Regions from separate parts of the Virgibacillus sediminis genome, predicted to be linked through region 2. Evidence: predicted binding sites of a transcription regulator. Region 2 holds the regulator's gene; the other holds the start of a gene.
The links. The regulator NrdR, encoded in region 2, represses ribonucleotide reductase genes. The targets are predictions, from matches to a motif close to AACACNATATATNGTGTT.

Region 1 (9,679 bases), on a different contig from region 2:
CACTTCACCTTCATAGGTAATAATATTCACTTCCATATTTTCTTTCATGAATTTCAAATCATTCTCTATTTGCTTGGTAGTCAGTTCAATCTGATCATATGTGTTCGTATCCATAAACGCATGAGAATCACCTGAAGCATAAAGATACTGCATTTTTCTGTTCTCAATATGAGCACGACTGACTTTTTCACCTGCACGGAACGTCTTCTCCTGTATATTGCCATTGCGCAGGTTTCTCAGCTTAGAACGGACAAAGGCCGCACCCTTCCCCGGCTTGACGTGCTGAAAATCGATGACCTGCCAGATAGAGTTGTCGACCTCGATGGTTAATCCTGTTTTAAAATCATTTACTGAAATCATACCGTTTCCTCCCTAACCCTTAAAGTTCCTTAATTATAGTTGTATTAAATTCTTTGGTGCGTAAGTAAGCCGTTCCATTCCTGACTCCGTGATGACAATGTCATCTTCAATTCTGCACCCTCCGACACCGGGAACATAAATACCAGGCTCTACTGTAACTACCATGCCCGGCTCCAGTCGTTTCTCCGAACGGAAAGACAATGCAGGGCCTTCATGAACCTCCATACCCAGTCCATGTCCAGTTGAATGACCAAAGTATTGGCCATATCCTTTTTCGTTAATATAATCTCTTGTCAAAGCATCTGCTTCTTTGCCAGTGATACCTGGCTTAATTCCAGCCAAACCTGTTTGCTGAGCTTTCAGTACGGTGTCATAGATGTTTTCAAGCTCTTTACTTATTTCTCCAATTGCAAAGGTACGAGTAATGTCCGAGCAATACCCCTGGAAGAGAGCCCCATAATCCAATGTCACCAATTCTCCAGCCTGTATCTTCTTTTCGGACGCCACACCATGGGGTAAAGCAGAACGCTCACCGGAAGCGACAATGATATCAAAACTGGAAGAAACAGCCCCCTGTTTCCGCATGAAGAATTCCAGTTCATTGGAAATGTCGATTTCCTTTACGCCTGGTTTTATATACTGCTGGATATGTTCAAAGGCGTCATCTGCAATTTTTGCTGCTTTTTTTAGAATCTCCAGCTCCTGCTCATCCTTGACAAGCCGAAGCTCCTCGACCAGCCCGCCTACAGGGACCAGCTCAGCCTCCAATATCTGCTGGTATTTTTCGTATTGGCTGAAAGTTACATGGTTTTTCTCAAAACCTACTCTCTTCACACCCATATCTTTAATCTGGTCTCTAATCTCCATTTCTATTTGCTGTTTATGCTCAATGACATCGAAGCCTTTTGCTTGTTCATTTGCCTGCTCTGTATACCGGAAATCCGTCAGGAAACGAGCTGAATTCTCACCAATGAGAACGGCTCCTGCAGTTCCAGTAAATCCAGTGATATACTGTCTATTCACCGGACTGGTAACTAAAATGGCATCCAAGTTATTTGCTTTCAAAGTTTCCCTCAGTTTTGCAAGCTTCCCCATTTGTTCATCCCTTTCTGTATCCTAAGCTGACCTTCTGTCATATCCTGCAGTTGTAAACAGTTTATCATAAACAGCAAGCTTTGAATAACGATAAGAGCAGCCATGGCCAGCCTTACCGACTACTCGCTCTTCTTTAATCCGGTTTCATGATAGTCATAGGAAATGGAATAACCGATAAATGTTCCATATAATATATATATACAGAATGAAGATACGATCGTATCCAAATTCAGCTCCTCAACGGTAGGGATATTTGGAAAAATGGGTGTGGCGATGTAGAAGATGACCACCCACAGGACCATTCCAAAGACTACTCCTGCCCATAAAGAGTTCACTTTTTTTAATAAAATATAATACAGAAGAGCAACACCAATGGAAAGGAGTCCCACCAATAAAATAGAAACTGCCTCTCCAAGCCAGGTATCTGTCCATCCAGCACGATTCCACGACCTAAGCAGATAATGCCTTGCAGAAAGATCCATAAAGTTGAAATAATACATAAAAGCACTGATCATACTCCAAAGGATGCCTCCCACAAACCCGGTAAGAAGAGAACGCTGCAGCAGCCCCATAGGCTCTTCGGTTTTATTCTGTTCCAGCTTCTCTTTTTTATTTTTTTGCATACGAACACCTCCAGCCATTATTATGACCAAGACAGCCTCAAGCTATCAGTGCTACAGACCCATACTTATTAAAATAGAAGCTGGTGATGTCAAGTTTTTTCTGTTAAATTATAGGTAGGCATAAAAAATCACGCAAAATTGAATAATACGGCCATAGACGGAAATAATTACTAGAGAGAGATTTCAGCTGATATTTTCTTAATAAAGGGATATAAGTCTTATGTAAAAGGGTATATATTAATAAGTGAGTGCAAATTGCCAAACCCTTGAAAAGGAGGATATTGTGATGGGAAAAAGTAAGTTATCCATCTTGGTTTATGCGCTGATTGGCCTTGCAGCAGTAGGAATCGTGTCACAACTTCTGACCAATACAGCCAGTTTCTTTACAAATATATTTATTATGCTTGGTGTGGGTGCCGCACTCTTTGCAGTCTTCTATTTTTTCATGCAGAAACGGAGAGCGCCCTCCAACGATATGAAAAAATATAAGAAAGCGGTAAAACAGTCAAAAGCCAAGTATAAAAGCCATCCGGCAAAAATGCAGACAAAGGCGGCGGTTAAGCAACAGCCTGTATCTGTAAGGAAAAAAGCAAGTCGTCGTGCGGCTTCACATCTCCGTGTAATTGACGGAAGCAAATCAAAAAAGAAACGGCCAGGCTGAGTCCCATAACAGCACGGCTGTTTCTTTTTTTGCTTGTGCGCCATTCACCTCGGCCAATACTGTAAAAAAGTGTGGGCGTATTGTCGCCCATTTCTAATCAATTCCTGTTTCTTTTCTTGTGATAGATGAAAATCAGTGGCCTCCGTTCCTTTCACCGGTATAAATATTATGTTATTTTGCTGGGATTTGGAAATATATCTCGCATCATGTGCTTCCTTCATCGTTGCAAAGAGGGCATGGAACATATCAAAAGCATTATTAATAAGCCTTGGCTTCCCGAACTTATCCATGTCCCTCGTCAATTTAACCCCTAGTACCGGCCTGGTGTCCCGGATCCCCTCTGGACCGAACACCCATAACGGGAAATTGCTTAGCAAGCCCCCGTCCACGATTATACTTTTATGGCCGGAACGCCCTGCCAATTTCTTAGGCATGAAGAAGTAAGGGAAACCGGCACTCATCCTTATAGCCGTAGCAACAGGGAAGTCAGTAGGGTTGATCGCATAAATTCGTTCCAAATCATCCGGAATTACTACAAGCTTTCCGAGTGATAGGTCACTCACTATGACTTTGAGATATCCAGGTTTTAAATCACTAAAGGTATGAATATTCCTGTATGCCAGCCTTTCCCTCAGCCATCCTTCCAATTTATCACCTTTATAGATGCCCAATTGGAAATATAACAACAGCCATTTACTGACTGGTAAAATTCTGCTGATACGCGGCGGATCCAGGAAATACTTCAATTCCATTTCCTCCAACATTTCACTTATTTCCTTATAGTTATACCCCGCGGCCAGGAAAGATGCCACTATTGCACCAGCCGAGGCCCCGGCAACCCGTTCAAATTCCAATCCTCTTTCTTCGATACTTTCAAGTGCTCCCAGAAATGAAAATGCTTTTACTCCGCCACCGGAAAACACCCCATCTATCTTCATATGCTCTCCCCTTATGCTGTTTTTATATTTTTAAGCATAAGGGGAAGCAATTAGAACAAATACAGGCTAATACCGGACGGCTTTTACTATTTATTCATTACGTTTTTGAATATCCTTAAGCTCTTCGAGGCGATGTGGATGATCTTTGAAATATTCAACGACATCTCCAATACGGTCGATTGAATTCCAGCTTAGATGATGTTCAATACCTTCCACATCCTGATAGATATTATCCTTATCCACTCCAATAATATTGAGAAACTGTTCTAAAAGTTCATGACGATATACCAATCTTTCCCCAATCTTTTTTCCTTTCGGAGTAAGAGTGAAGCCCCTGTACTTTTCATAATTCAGATACTCGTCCCTATCGAGCCGCTGAATCATTTTCGTCACTGAAGAAGGATAGACCATCAAAGTTTCCGCTATGTCGGAGACTCGGACATATCCCTTTGTTTCCATAAGATTATATATGAGCTCTATATAGTCCTCCATACTGGGGGTAGGCATTTTAGAATCTCCTCATTTCTAACAAAAGATTTAGTTTAGGGAAAAACTTTTCATTATAATGAGGATAACGTAAAAGATAAAGGGAAACAAGACCCCCAACTTTCAGAAGATGGTTGATGTTTAATTTATCATACCGCTGGTCAAGCAAGCGGCTTTTTGTTTCCTTAAATATCCTTATGACCTAAAAAGGACCGGTGTTGTACACCGATCCTTCCCAATTTATTACAGCCCGCATTTCAGCTGGGCATTACAGCTTGTACAAGTATTACAGCCGCCGATATCCTCAACTTTCCCTGAACGACAGACAGGACAAGTGTTACCAACTTCTGATCCTATGGTAACATCCGTTTTTTCCAGTTCCTGTACGGTATCCATCAAGACAACTTTCGGTTTCTCGGTTTTTTCTTCATAATCAAACAGCTCTGTTTGCTCACCTTCACTGTTTTCTTCAGCTTTAAGTGTCAGTACCTGTGAGTCCCGACTGCCGTCCACATATACTGTTCCACCCTTAGCACCACCTCGATACAGCCTCTCATACACATTCTGCACCTGATCCACCCGGTAGCCGCGGGGGGCATTAACGGTTTTTGAGATGGAACTGTCGACCCAGCGTTGAATCACACATTGAGTATCTGCATGGGCTTCAGGTGATAGATCCATGGACGTAACAAACCATTCTGGCAGATTATTTTCATCAGCCTCTGGGTGTTCTTCAAGATATTCCTGTACGATTTCAGCCTTCACCTCGATAAATTTGCCAAGTCTACCGCTCCTATAATAGGAGAAAGAAAAGTATGGCTCCAACCCGGTACTTACACCCACCATTGTACCAGTGCTGCCTGTAGGCGCTACTGTCAACAGATGGGAATTCCTTATGCCATACTCCAGAATATCTTTCCTGATATCCTCCGGCATTTTTTTCATATAGCCAGTGTTGATAAAAGCTTTCCTCAACGACATTGTCTCCTTATCTGTACTGCCTACAAGGAAAGGAAAGCTGCCTTTTTCTTTCGCAAGCTCGATAGAAGCGCGGTATGCTGTGGTAGCAATCGTTTCAAATATTTGATCAACCAATTCATTCCCTTTTGAGGATCCATACTCGGTCTCACAATAAATGAGCAGATCATGCAATCCCATTACTCCCAGACCTACACGGCGCTCACCTAGTGCCTGCTTCTTGTTTTCCTCGAGAAAGTATGGAGTCGCATCGATGACATTATCCTGCATACGAACCCCAGTTTCTACTGTTTTCTTTAATTTCTCGAAGTTTACCGTCTTGTTCTGCTTATCCGCCATTTCAGCAAGATTAACAGCAGCTAGATTACAGACCGAATATGGAGCCAAAGGTTGTTCGCCGCAAGGATTTGTAGCAACCACTTGATCTCCGTAACTTCTGGCGTTTGTCATATCGTTGGCATTGTCGATGAAGAAAATGCCAGGCTCTGCAGAATAAGTGGCACAAATATTTATAAGATTCCAGAGTTCTTTCGCTCGGATACGGCGGTATACCCGCACACCATAACCCATTTCTTCCCATTTACGGACATCGCCAACCTCATGCCATTGTTCGTTGTACGCCTGCATCTCTTCCTCGGTGTAATTTTCCACATCGGGGAAACGCAATTCATAATATGCATCATTCTCCACTGCCTCCATGAATTCCTTCGTGATGCAGACAGATATGTTAGCTCCTGTCAAGAAGTCGGGATTATGGACTTCATAAGTTCCCCCTGTGTGCAGCTTTTCTTCGGCTTCCCGGATGGCAGCCTCTGTAAAACCGCCTTTCCCCGGCATATTACGGTAATTAACAATACCCTGATAGAGATCCAATTCTGTTTCTGTGAATGGGGTGAAGTTTAGTTTTTCTCTGGCAAGCTTCTTAATATGCTCATCCTCAGTATTCTCTATCAGATAACGAAGGATTCTGGGATTTTGCATTTTGGAAATGATAAATTCGATAATATCTGGATGTGAATCCACCAGCATAATCATCTGGGCGCCACGACGGGAACCTCCCTGCTCCACAAGATGAGTCAGCTTTGCAATGTCATCCAGCCATGAGACGGAACCGGAGGATTTTCCATTAACGCCTCGTGCCAATGTATTCCTGGGTCTCAAAGTGGAGCCATTCGTACCCACACCACCGCCACGGGACATTATTTCCATTACTTGCTTCCTGTGATCGGAAATTCCTTCACGGGAATCTTGAATGTAAGGCATCACATAACAATTAAAATATGTTACATCCGTATCGGCGCCTGCACCATATAACACTCGTCCGGCTGGGATAAAATGGAGATTGGATAATTCTTCATGAAATTTGGTAAACCATTCATCCTGCTTTTCTTTTGTATGTTCAACAGCGGCCAGTCCGGCTGCGTTCCTTTTAGCAATCTGCTCATAAAATAACTCAAGCGGTTTATCAATCACGTCCAGACTGCGCCGGACGATACCTGACTCCTCTTCCTTATCCAATACGGAAAGAAATTCAGAATCTACTTTGATTGCCGCCTCTTTATGATCCCAGTCAACGGATTGTATTCTTCCGATGCCACGGGCAGGAAATTTGGGGTCTGCTTTCACAGTAAGGACTACCAGGTCGCCTTTTTTCAGGGTCTTTCGCTCCGTATCTTTAAACGCATAGCGATCCAGCATGACCAGCCTGGAAACACCTTTGTGGGTTAATTTCATATCACTCGTTATTGGATGGACCTGGGGAAATTGCTCTATATCTTTATTCAGTGCTTCTACATCAATGCCCCGGTTTTCAGCCGTAATTGTCGACATTCTATCGCTCCTTTGCCACTCATTTCCTTTTGCTGCATCATTATCACTCTAGTAATACGATACCACAAAAGGAGAAAGTAAAACAATATATTGACCCATAAAAAACAAAAACACTATATATAGTGTTTTTGAGGCCGTTTTACTATCTTTGTCCATTAAATTTGCAAATCAGCCCCCGTTTAGGCAACTGATTATGTAGCACTATTTTTCGACAGTCTTAGTCATTATCTTACTCAACCTCCATCTTAAATGCAATGCTAAAGAAAAAAACTTTGAAAAAAAATAGATTCAAGCCTATAATGGTATGTAGAAAAGAGAATGACGGGGGAAATATGATGGAGTTTTTAATAATAGCTGTAGTGGTACTGCTTGGAGTCAGTATTTTCCGCTACTATAGACAGAAGTCTTATCTTAAGGTATTGACCGAAGAACAATTTAAAGAAAATTATCGGAAGGCACAGCTGATTGATGTCAGGGAGCCCCAGGAATTCGACAGGGGTCATATACTTGGTGCAAGAAATATACCAGTAACACAGCTTCGTCAAAGGCTGGTGGAGATCCGGAAAGATAAACCAGTATACTTGTACTGCCAAGGCGGTTCGCGTTCCGCCCGCGCTGCTCAGATTCTCCATAAAAAGGGCTATTCGCAACTGTATCAGCTAAAAGGCGGCTTCAAAAAATGGACAGGAAAAATAAAAACAAAATAAACGGATAGGCCCGGCAAAGAGAAATCTCTCTGCCGGGCCTATTATTTACTTATTATACTTTAAGACCGGCTTTCTGGCAGCTGTTGTTTCATCCAGCCGCTTTACCACCGTCTGATAAGGAGCTTCTTGTACCAGTTCTGGCTCTTCTTCTACTTCTCTGGCGATTTTCAACATAGCGTCAATGAAACCATCCAAGGTTTCTTTTGATTCCGTTTCAGTCGGCTCCACCATCAAAGCCTCCTCTACATTCAGCGGAAAGTAAATGGTTGGCGGATGGTAACCATAATCAAGCAGTCTTTTAGCAATATCAAGGGTACGTACTCCAAGTTTCTTTTGCTTCTTTCCTGATAGGACGAATTCATGCTTGCAATGCTGCTGATACGGGAGATGATATGCGGTTTCGAGAGAACGCATCATATAATTTGCATTGAGGACAGCATACTCGCTGACCTTCTTGAGTCCTTCAGCTCCCATGGTACGGATATAAGTATAAGCTCTTACATTTATGCCGAAGTTTCCATAATATGGCTTAATTCTTCCAATCGAATGCGGTCGATCCTCATTAAAATAATATTCATTACCTTTCTTTGTCAAAACGGGTTTCGGAAGATAGGGCTCGAGTTCTTTCGTGACGCCCACAGGGCCAGACCCAGGACCCCCACCACCATGTGGACCAGTAAAGGTTTTATGGAGATTCAAATGAACTGCATCAAATCCCATATCCCCCGGCCTAGCATATCCCATAATGGCATTAAGGTTGGCACCATCGTAATATAGCCTTCCCCCTGCTTCATGTACGATTTCCGCCATTTCTTTAATATCAGATTCAAATAAACCCAAGGTGTTCGGATTCGTCAGCATCAGTGCAGCAGTATCATTTCCAACCACTTCCTTTAAATGATCTATATCTACGAGGCTATGTGGGTTAGTCTTTACCGTAACGGCCTCCAATCCAGCTACGGCCGCGGAGGCAGGATTGGTCCCGTGGGCAGAGTCAGGAACAATCACTTTGGTGCGGTTGCTGTCCCCATTTGCTTCATGAAAAGCACGTATCATCATTAGAGCTGTCCATTCACCCTGTGCTCCTGCTGCCGACTGCAAAGATACCTCATGCATCCCGGTTATTTCTTTCAACGATTCTTGCAAGTCATACATTAATTCCATGGCACCTTGAACGGTCTCCGGCTGTTGATAAGGATGAATATGGCTGAAACCGTCAAGACGTGCTACATCTTCATTCATCTTCGGATTATACTTCATGGTACAAGAACCAAGCGGATAGAATCCTGAATCAACTCCATAATTCCTGTTGGACAAGCCGGTATAATGCCGCATAATATCCAACTCACTCACTTCCGGTAAACCCGGGGGGGTCTCTCGGATATAATCTTCCTCGAATTCAGCAGCTATATCTGCTTCTGGAACATCCATCTCTGGAAGACTATAACTGGTCCTTCCTTCTTTTCCTCGCTCAAAAATCAGCGGAAACTCTTCTCTATCCATTGATATCCCCCAATTCTTTTACAAAGCTGTCGATTTCCTCTTTTGTCCTGGTTTCTGTTACAGCAAGCAGCATATGTCCCTCAAATTCCGGGGAGACCTTTTTCAAATCATATCCACCGATAAATCCTTTTTTCAGCAACTCCCTATTTATATGTTCCACTGGATGAGTTAGTTTAATGACCATTTCATTAAAGAATAACCCCTCCAAAGCAATCGGAATTCCTGCTTGCTTCAGCTGTTGTTTCATATAGCGGGCTTTTTGCATATTCAAGATTGCCAGTTTCCTTAGCCCCTGTTTTCCGATTGCGCTCATTGCAACAGAACTGGCCAATGCGTTCAGCGCCTGGTTGGAGCAGATGTTGGAGGTTGCTTTCTCTCTTCGGATATGCTGTTCCCTTGCCTGAAGTGTCAGTACATAGCCCCTCTTACCGTCTTCATCTGTCGTCTGTCCGACAAGCCTTCCCGGTATTTTCCTCATCAATTTTTTTGAAGTGGCAA
Region 2 (9,679 bases):
CCCCTTTTGAACAATGATAAGGGAGTCTATACCAATGCTGTATACGGATTCACTACGATGCTGCTTCGTATCCTGGAGGAGGAGAAGCCGACACATATCTTGGTGGCATTTGATGCGGGCAAGACGACATTTCGCCATGAGACCTATAAAGAGTATAAAGGCGGCAGACAGAAGACTCCACCGGAATTGTCCGAGCAGTTCCCCCTCCTGAAAGAAGTGTTGGATGCTTTCTCTATTCCCCATTATCAGCTGGAACAATTTGAAGCAGATGATATAATCGGGACTTTGGCGTCTGTCGAGGAAGATAAAGATTGGAATGTAACAGTCATCTCCGGTGATAAAGACTTACTCCAACTGACGTCCGATCGAGTAACAGTCAGTCTAACCAAAAAAGGGATCAGTGAAGTTGAACGGTACACTCCTGCATTCATGAGAGAGAAAATGGAGTTATCACCAGAGCAGATCATTGATTTGAAGGCATTGATGGGGGATAAATCGGATAACATACCGGGTGTGCCGGGAGTCGGAGAGAAGACAGCTGTTAAGCTGCTGAAGCAGTTCGAAACTTTGGAAGGGGTATATGACCACATAGAGAAAGTCAGTGGAAAGAAACTGAAAGAAAAATTAATTACATACAAGGATGAAGCGTTTATCAGCAAGGAACTGGTAACGATTAAGCGTGATTCACCTATTACTGTAAAGCCGGAAGAATTAGTTTTTGAAGGATATGACTCCAACCGGTTGAGCAAGATGTTCAAAGAGTTGGGGTTTCAATCGCTGCTGAATAGAATTGCAGGAGATGAGACAATCGAAGAGTCTACACATCAGATGGAAGAAATAGATGTAACGATTGTCCGGGAAGTGAGCAAGGATATGTTTACCGGAAAAGAGTCCATCGTTGTGGATATGCTCGGAGAGAATTACCATACTGGATCTATCGAAGGGTTTGGTATTGCAAACAGTGAGGGCGCTTATTTCATCCCTGTAGACGTTGCCTTGGAATCGAAAGTTTTTCGGGAGTGGGCAGAGGAGAGTAATAATCAAAAGAGTGTCTTTGATGCAAAGAAAACACTAGTCACTCTCTTGAATCACGGAATCCATATAAAAGGCATTGTATTTGATATGCTCCTTGCATCTTACCTGCTCAATCCTTCTGAAAACAATCATGATATACCCGCAATCAGCCACCGTCTGGGCCAGAAAGATGTACTCTATGATGAAGAAGTATACGGCAAAGGGACAAAACAGAAGGTACCGGAAGAATCCATATTGGCTGAACATATAATTAGAAAGACGGCAGCACTCTTTGCATTAGAGGATAAAATGGAAGAAGAACTGAGAAAAAACGGACAGTATGAATTGTACAGAGAGTTGGAAATGCCGCTTGCATTGATACTGGGGGAAATGGAGCATCTCGGGGTTCAAGTAGATATTACTAAGTTAGAAGAAATGGGAAAGGATTTAAAACGGCGCCTGGAAGAGCTGGAAAAAGAAATATATGAACTGGCCGGTGAGCCATTTAATTTGAATTCCCCTAAACAGCTGGGCCCAATCCTGTTTGAGAAGCTTGGCCTTCCTGTTATAAAGAAAACGAAGACAGGCTATTCAACGGCTGCGGATGTTTTGGAACAATTGGAAGGTGAACATGAGATTATACCGAAGCTGCTATTGTACAGACAGCTTGGGAAACTCCAGTCCACTTATATAGAGGGACTCCTGAAAGTAGTGGATGAAGATACCCATAAGATTCACACGCGCTTCAATCAAGCTTTAACCCAAACAGGCAGACTCAGTTCCATTGAACCCAACCTGCAGAATATTCCCATTCGTCTGGAAGAAGGCCGTAAAATCAGGCAAGCTTTTGTTCCGGCTAAAGATGAGTGGATTATGTTCGCAGCTGACTATTCCCAGATTGAGCTGAGGGTTCTGGCGCATATTGCCGGCGATGAGAAATTAATTAATGCTTTTAAGGAAGATGTGGATATCCATACACAAACTGCAATGGATGTTTTCCATGTGGACAAAGAGAGTGTCACCGCTAATATGAGACGGCAAGCCAAGGCTGTGAATTTTGGTATTGTATACGGAATCAGCGACTATGGTCTATCCCAGAATTTGGGAATTACCAGGAAAGAGGCCAAGAAGTTCATTGATCGTTATTTTGAGAGCTACCCAGGTGTAAGAGCTTATATGGATGAGATCGTTCAGGAAGCGAAACACCAAGGGTTTGTGACTACCTTAATGAAACGCCGACGCTATTTACCAGATATTACAAGCCGAAATTTCAATAAACGCAGTTTTGCTGAGCGCACTGCAATGAATACACCAATTCAAGGGAGTGCTGCTGACATTATCAAGAAGGCGATGATTGATCTCCATGAAAGGTTGAAGGATGAAAAATTAGATGCCCGTATGTTGCTTCAAGTGCATGATGAATTGATCCTGGAAGCCCCGAAAGAAGAATTAAATAAAATGATGGATATTGTTCCAGAAGTTATGGAACATACAGTAGACCTGAGTGTACCTTTAAAAGTGGATTATGCGTACGGAACCAGCTGGTTTGATGCGAAGTAAGGAGAATATGAACGATGCCTGAATTACCGGAAGTAGAGACAGTAAGAAAGACACTCAAACAATTTGTGTTAAATAAGACAATAGATGATGTGAAAGTTTACTGGCCGAATATCATCAAAAAGCCCGATGATGTGGAAGAGTTCAAGCAGCTGCTGAGAGGGCAGAGTATTGTCGATATATCACGTCGGGGAAAATTTCTGTTGTTTCAGCTGGATGATTATGTGCTAATCTCGCATTTGCGAATGGAAGGGAAATATAGTGTCCATCAGGCGATTGAGTCGGTGAAAAAGCACACTCATGTTTTATTCACTTTTACGGATGGAAAAGAGCTGCGCTATAATGACGTTCGCAAGTTCGGAACCATGCATATTTATGTGAAAGGTGAGGAAATGAGTGATAAACCCTTAAATCAATTGGGGCCAGACCCATTTGATCCGGCGTTTACCTTGGAATACCTCTATCAGAAATTTAAAAAGACGGAGCGTATAGTCAAATCCGTCTTGCTGGATCAGACGATTGTAGCTGGTTTGGGAAATATTTACGTCGATGAGACATTATTCCGTGCCGGGGTCCATCCTTTGAAAAAATCCAATAAGCTGACCAAAAAGGAAGTGCAAAAAATCAGGAAACAGGCAATATTGACTCTGGAGGAGGCTGTAGAACAGGGCGGCACTACCATCCGATCCTATGTTAACTCCCAAGGTGAGATGGGGATGTTCCAGCAAGAACTGTTCGTCTATGGTCAAGAAAATGAACCATGCAAAAAATGTGGTAATGCAGTCATTAAATTGAAGGTCGGCGGACGGGGCACCCATATCTGTCCGTCTTGCCAGAAGGAATAGAGGGGAGGATATCATGACGCTTACGATCGGGTTGACAGGGAGCATTGCCACTGGCAAGAGTACGGTATCCAAGATGTTAAAGGAATTGGACATACCCGTGATAGATGCCGATATCATTGCCAGAGAAGTGGTGGAACCCGGAGAGCCTGCATACAATAAGATCAAAGAAGCATTTGGCTCAGAGGTGTTTCAAGAAGATCACAGCTTGGACAGGCAGAAACTTGGCGCCTTGGTTTTCACCGATGATAATAAGCGCAAAAAGTTAAATGCCATTGTGCATCCGGCTGTAAGAGAGAGAATGTTGGAGCAGAAAAGGTCTTATTTAGAGTCCGGGGCTCCATGTATTGTGCTGGATATTCCACTGTTATTTGAAAGTAACCTTTCCCATATGGCAGATGCGATAGTAGTAGTTTATGCAGATGAAGAAGTTCAGAAGCAGAGGCTGAAGGAGCGGAATGGTTTTACGGAAGAAGAAGCTTCCCAGCGGATTGCAGCACAGATGCCTGTGAAAGAAAAAGCAGACCGGGCTGACTATGTCATCAATAATAATGGTTCGAAAGCAGACACCTGTAGACAGGTGAAGCGCCTGCTTGAACAATTGAATATAACATAATTGGAATGTGCCGAAGCAGAATTGCTTCGGCCTTTTTTCGATTTATTGATTGTGTCGCATATAGGATTAGCATTCTAACATAATATTTTAAAAAATACCGCTAATTTCTTTCACATTCAATCAACTAATATGTTATACTAATTATGAAAAACAACAAATTAGTATAACTTATAAATTAATATGAATGACAATGGAGGTCCGCTATGAATAAGACGAGAGTTGCTATTAATGGATTAGGTCGGATTGGCCGGATGGTTTTCCGTCAAGCTGTAATGGAAAGGGAACTGGATATTGTCGCAGTAAATGCCAGTTATCCAGCGGAAACACTTGCACATTTGATTAAATATGACAGCAATCATGGTATTTTTAACGGTAGCGTGGAAGCGGTGGAAAACGGGTTGGAAGTTAACGGCCATTTTGTAGAACTGGTTAATTCCAGAGATCCGGAAAAGCTGCCGTGGAAAGAAATGGACATAGACGTAGTCATCGAGGCTACTGGAAAGTTCAAAACAAAAGAAACTGCAGGACTTCACCTGAAGGCAGGTGCTAAAAAGGTAGTCATCACTGCTCCTGGAAAACAGGTAGATAACACGATCGTGATGGGGGTCAACGAGGATACTTACCAGCCGGAAAAAGAAAATATCATTTCGAATGCCTCCTGTACCACGAACTGTCTGGCACCGGTTGCTAAGGTACTGGATGACCGGTTTGGTATCATTAACGGCTTGATGACCACAGTACATGCGTTTACCAACGATCAGAAGAATATTGATAATCCCCACAAGGATCTGCGCAGGGCACGTGGGTGTACACAGTCAATTATTCCTACTTCCACTGGAGCAGCAAAAGCGCTAGGGGAAGTGCTGCCACACCTGCATGGCAAACTGCATGGGATGGCTCTCCGGGTGCCGACCCCGAATGTTTCCCTTGTAGATTTGGTTGTGGATGTAGAGAAACAAGTAACTGCACAAGAAGTAAATGAAGCATTCCGACAATCTGCTAATAATGAACTCTACGGTATCATCAATTATAGTGAAGAACCATTGGTTTCCATAGATTACACAACATCTGAGTATTCTGCGGTCATCGATGGCCTTTCTACCATGGTTCTAGAGGATAATAAGGTGAAAGTGCTTGCTTGGTATGATAATGAATGGGGTTATTCCCATAGAGTGGTTGATCTAACTAAACATGTTGGGAATTTCATCCATCAGCAGCAGGTAAAAATTTCATAGTATTATAAGAAGGCATACTTCCTGAATGGGGGAAGTATGCCTTACTTGGTGTTCTGCCGCCTAGGAATGCCAAGGTGTATGACTGTTCCCTGACTGCACACCTATGCCTATTATCAGGTTTCAGGAGAGCTGCTGTTTCCCTCCCCGCAAAAAGCCAACATCAGATAAGGTATAGATGATGGAAGGCCGATTAGAGGCTGACTTTACGACACTTCCCCCTCCTATGAGGAAATTTCTCCTATAATCCCCTGGATAAGTCCAAACTCTATGCCGCAAACCAGTCGTTTTGTCCCTTTTTCCTTCCCTTCCCCAATCCTCATTTGTTCTAGAGGATTTTATCAAAACGTGTTAAAATTGATTAATATATGTTTAAATAGTGTGTCGGCGGGGTGCAGGAAATGTCGTTTAGGAATATAGTAAATAAATATTTGAATAATCATGCCGAAACCAGGGATCATCACTGGGACCCGTCATTAAGGACTATATATTTTAAGACGACAAAGGACAGAGGCATGGAAACATTGAAAAGTCTGCTGGCCAGCTCCCAGGAATATGAAATCCATTCTATTTCAAAGGAACACGGCGAGATAAGTGTCCACCATGTTCAAGGAAAGAAGGCATTTATCGTAGCCACGGTGATTATGGTACGGCCGAACCGGACGGCGGTTGACTTTTCTGTTACTACAGAGTCCCTGCTCCCTTTTGATTTTGGATATAGCACGAAATTAATTATAGATTTGTATGAAAAGATAAGCAAAGAACTGCCGATAATTCCGGAAAAGGACAGACGGCAGTAGAAGGAATGGGGTTGAAGATGATGAGGTGTTCCAATTGCCATAACAAAAATACCAGGGTCCTTGATTCCCGGCCGATTGAGGAAGGGCAGTCCATCCGCAGGCGCAGGGAATGTGAACAGTGCGGTTTTCGCTTTACTACCTTTGAGCGCATCGAAGCGGTGCCGCTTATTGTGGTGAAAAAAGATGGAACCAGACAGGAGTTCAGCAGAGAAAAACTTGTACGCGGCCTGATTAAGGCATGCGAAAAACGACCAGTGCCTCTGGAGAAAATAGAGGAAATTGCACTGGAAGTCGAAAAGGCTCTGCGTAATAACGGTGGTTCCGAAGTGGACAGTAAAGAAGTTGGCGAAATGGTAATGGAACGCCTATCCGAAGTGGACGAGGTAGCATATGTCCGGTTTGCATCCGTTTACCGGCAGTTCAAGGACATAACCGTCTTTCTGGATGAACTGAAGGACCTTATTCAAACGGACAAAGATAAAAATAATAACAGCAACTAAAGAGGCGAGGAAAGGGTTATTAGGATGAATCTTATCGGAAAAATTCTGCCAGTAGAAGGTTATCATGTAGAGTTGAAGCAAAACCTGCCTGCAGATTATGTGAAGTCGTTAACCCATTTATATCAGCCGCTCATCGGAATCCAGGCAACCATGCTGTATCAGACGCTTCTGAACGAGGTAGATTTGCAGCACCAAACGGATCCGCAGACGCACCATACTTTGATGAACTATATGAATCTGCCGCTTGATGAAATATATCAGGCCCGAAGAAAGCTGGAAGGCATAGGTCTAATGAAGACTTATAAAAAAAGTGCAGAACCCCATAATATTTATACGTATCAACTGCACAGTCCGTTCTCTCCGGTTGATTTCTTTAAAGATGCTATGCTGACCCAGCTTCTGTACCATCATATCGGCAAAGATAAGTTTAATCTGCTGAAAAATCATTATCATGAAAAGCCATCCGCTGAACGCGGCGAGAATGTCACAGCAGCATTCGATCAAGTTTTTCAGACGTTTACCCCTTCCAGGGAATATGTGCATGCACCTGAGCCGACCCCTTTTTCTGCAGACAGGAAAGAGGAGGCTGATTTCAGTTGGATGGAAGACATGCTTAAGCAACGGATGATCCCTGTCACGAACGTTTTGACGGGAGAGACACGAAAGCTGATCAACCAAATGATGCAGCTGTATGACCTGGCTGCCCATGAGGTAGATAAAGCGGTATTATGGTCGCTGAATGAAGAAAATACGCTGAATGCGGAAGAGTTCAAAGCAGCATGCCATGACTTATTCAAGTCGAAAAATCATAGTACTGCTATTCACCTGGAAACAAAAGTCAATAAACGCACGGAAGATGTTCAGCAAGATAAACCTCTCACTAAGGAAGAGCAATTGGTTCGTCATCTTGAAACCATCTCGCCAAAACAGCTGTTGGAGGATTTATCAAGCGGGAACCATGCTTCAGAGCAAGACTTAAAGGTCATACGTGACATCATGACAAGTCAGGGGCTTCCCTCTCCTGTAATGAATGTTCTCATCCACTATGTATTGCTGCAGACCAATATGAAACTTTCTAAAGCCTACTTAGAGAAAATTGCGAGCCACTGGTCCAGGGCCAATTTAAAATCAGCCAAAGAGGCGATGGCTTTTGCTAAGAAAGAAAAAGAGAAGTATGAAAAATCCAAAACTAAACGAAGGAATAGCAGAAAACCAGTACAGGAGGAAATTGTGCCGGAATGGTTTAAAAATAGACATAACAAACAGCGGGCAGCTGAACCAAATCAGGAAAAGGATAATAGTGGGGAAGAACAGGAAAAAATTGAAGCCCTACTACGTCAGATATCCAGTAAAAAATAATAACGTTTCTCAAGGATGATAAAAATGAAACCAATGCAGTCCTCACTAAAGAAGTGGATGCAGGAAAACAAAAACTTCCAAGAAAACTATATAAAGATAAAGGAAGAAGTCGTAAATGATCCGGAAATCAAGGAATTTCTCTCTCTACATCCCCAGCTCACGCAAAGGGAAATTGATAGAAACTTGATTAAGTTGTATGAGTATAAGACCCAGTCAAAACAATGCAGTTCCTGCTCATCTTTCGAACAGTGCCAAAATATGCTGCAGGGGTATTCTCCAATCCTGCAGATTGAAAACGGTGAGATACGGCTGTCCTATGAAAAGTGCCACAGCCGGTTGCTGCATGAAAAGGAACAGCAGCAGCAAAAGTTGATACAAAGTCTTTATATGCCGAAAGAAATTCTTCAGGCGAGAATAGAGGACATTGACCATTCAGACAGGCAGCGTAATCAGGCGGTTCTAGAACTGCTTAATTTCCTTGGTAAAGCTGACGGTTCTCTCCCTCAAAAGGGCCTGTATTTCCACGGCCCGTTCGGGGTTGGTAAAACCTATTTTCTTGGAGCAATTGCCAATAAGCTGCGTGAATACAATATTTCTTCGATGATCATTTATATGCCTGAATTTGTCCGGGAAATCAAAGGGTCCTTTAAAGATGATTCCATCAATGAAAAAATTGATTACTTCAAGAAGGCGGATGTCTTGATGCTCGATGACATTGGAGCAGAGATGCAGTCTGCTTGGTTCCGGGATGAAATCCTTGGTTCCATCTTGCAGTATCGGATGATGGAAAGACTGCCGATGTTTTTCACTTCCAACTATAGCCTTGCCCAGCTTGAAGGGCAACTGGCTTCGACACGTTCAGGAGTTGAGACTGTCAAAGCGGGCAGGATAATTGAACGGATCAAGCAGGTGAGCACCCCAGTAAATATTGAAGGAGATAATCGGCGAGAATAGTAAAATGGCAGGAGAGGAATTATTCCTCTCCTGCCATTTTTCCGTTGGCCTCTAAATTCTGCTGAGTTTTTCAAGGATTATACATGTTTTTCTCCCCTTGTCCATATAATGTAACAGTTTGGTGTTGGGTGAGGGTGATGTTCGTTGCTTAATGTATATTTTGAAGCAGATAAAGAAGTGATTTGTTTTTGTGAACAGTTGTTCAATTATAACAAGAAAATCGAGCTTTTTTGGAAAACACATAAAGATTGGGGGAATCATCTGCAATTTGAAGAGCAGCTGCCTGCCCATGAATTGAATGAGGCAATTGCTCACGCTATGGTTGAAGTGTTTATTGCCCACCGTTTGAATCAAAGTATCAGAACTATTATTGAAGAGGTTTTTTACTTTACGAATGCAGAAGAAATCGAGCGGATACTGGACTTAACTGTATGGCTGGTAGCCGGTGAGGATGAAGATTGCCAGTTTTTACGAGCGGATATAGATCTTAGGCAGTTGCTGCTGTCCATCTTTCTGACTCATATCCAAGATGCCCGATCTATTCACTTTGACTCGCTTGTCAAGTTCCGTATAAATTCTTTCCGAGGGCATCTTATCCAATATGTGGGCCTGGCTATTGATGAATTTAAACGGGAAGAAGAACACCAGGAATTTGTAGAGAGCCTTCGCAAGTATGTCACCAGAAAGGAGTCCGGAATGGAACTGATTCACGTTCTTCAAGGTGAAACGTTTTCCTTTTTCAAGGAAAACGGTAAGAGATTATCCAGGATGGAGCTCCGTAATATCATGCAGAAGGAACCTCTAT

Region 1: a site for NrdR is predicted at 7,081-7,098, ahead of ACFODW_RS07570 (vitamin B12-dependent ribonucleotide reductase). Genes of this name have one in related genera too.

What each region holds. Positions count from the first base shown of each region.
Region 1 is NZ_JBHRRZ010000014.1:24,863-34,541, reverse strand. It holds gene efp (elongation factor P) at 1-360, opposite strand, end outside; gene ACFODW_RS07595 (M24 family metallopeptidase) at 394-1,455, opposite strand; gene ACFODW_RS07590 (YqhR family membrane protein) at 1,575-2,078, opposite strand; gene ACFODW_RS07585 (SA1362 family protein) at 2,365-2,739, shown strand; gene ACFODW_RS07580 (patatin-like phospholipase family protein) at 2,784-3,677, opposite strand; gene mntR (transcriptional regulator MntR) at 3,768-4,184, opposite strand; gene ACFODW_RS07570 (vitamin B12-dependent ribonucleotide reductase) at 4,407-6,971, opposite strand; gene ACFODW_RS07565 (rhodanese-like domain-containing protein) at 7,307-7,678, shown strand; gene gcvPB (aminomethyl-transferring glycine dehydrogenase subunit GcvPB) at 7,724-9,181, opposite strand; gene gcvPA (aminomethyl-transferring glycine dehydrogenase subunit GcvPA) at 9,174-9,679, opposite strand, start outside.
Region 2 is NZ_JBHRRZ010000015.1:230,441-240,119, reverse strand. It holds gene polA (DNA polymerase I) at 1-2,574, shown strand, start outside; gene mutM (DNA-formamidopyrimidine glycosylase) at 2,589-3,416, shown strand; gene coaE (dephospho-CoA kinase) at 3,430-4,029, shown strand; gene ACFODW_RS09755 (glyceraldehyde-3-phosphate dehydrogenase) at 4,233-5,264, shown strand; gene ACFODW_RS09750 (cytosolic protein) at 5,663-6,061, shown strand; gene nrdR (transcriptional regulator NrdR) at 6,082-6,561, shown strand; gene ACFODW_RS09740 (replication initiation and membrane attachment family protein) at 6,586-7,920, shown strand; gene dnaI (primosomal protein DnaI) at 7,945-8,874, shown strand; gene ytxC (putative sporulation protein YtxC) at 9,019-9,679, shown strand, end outside.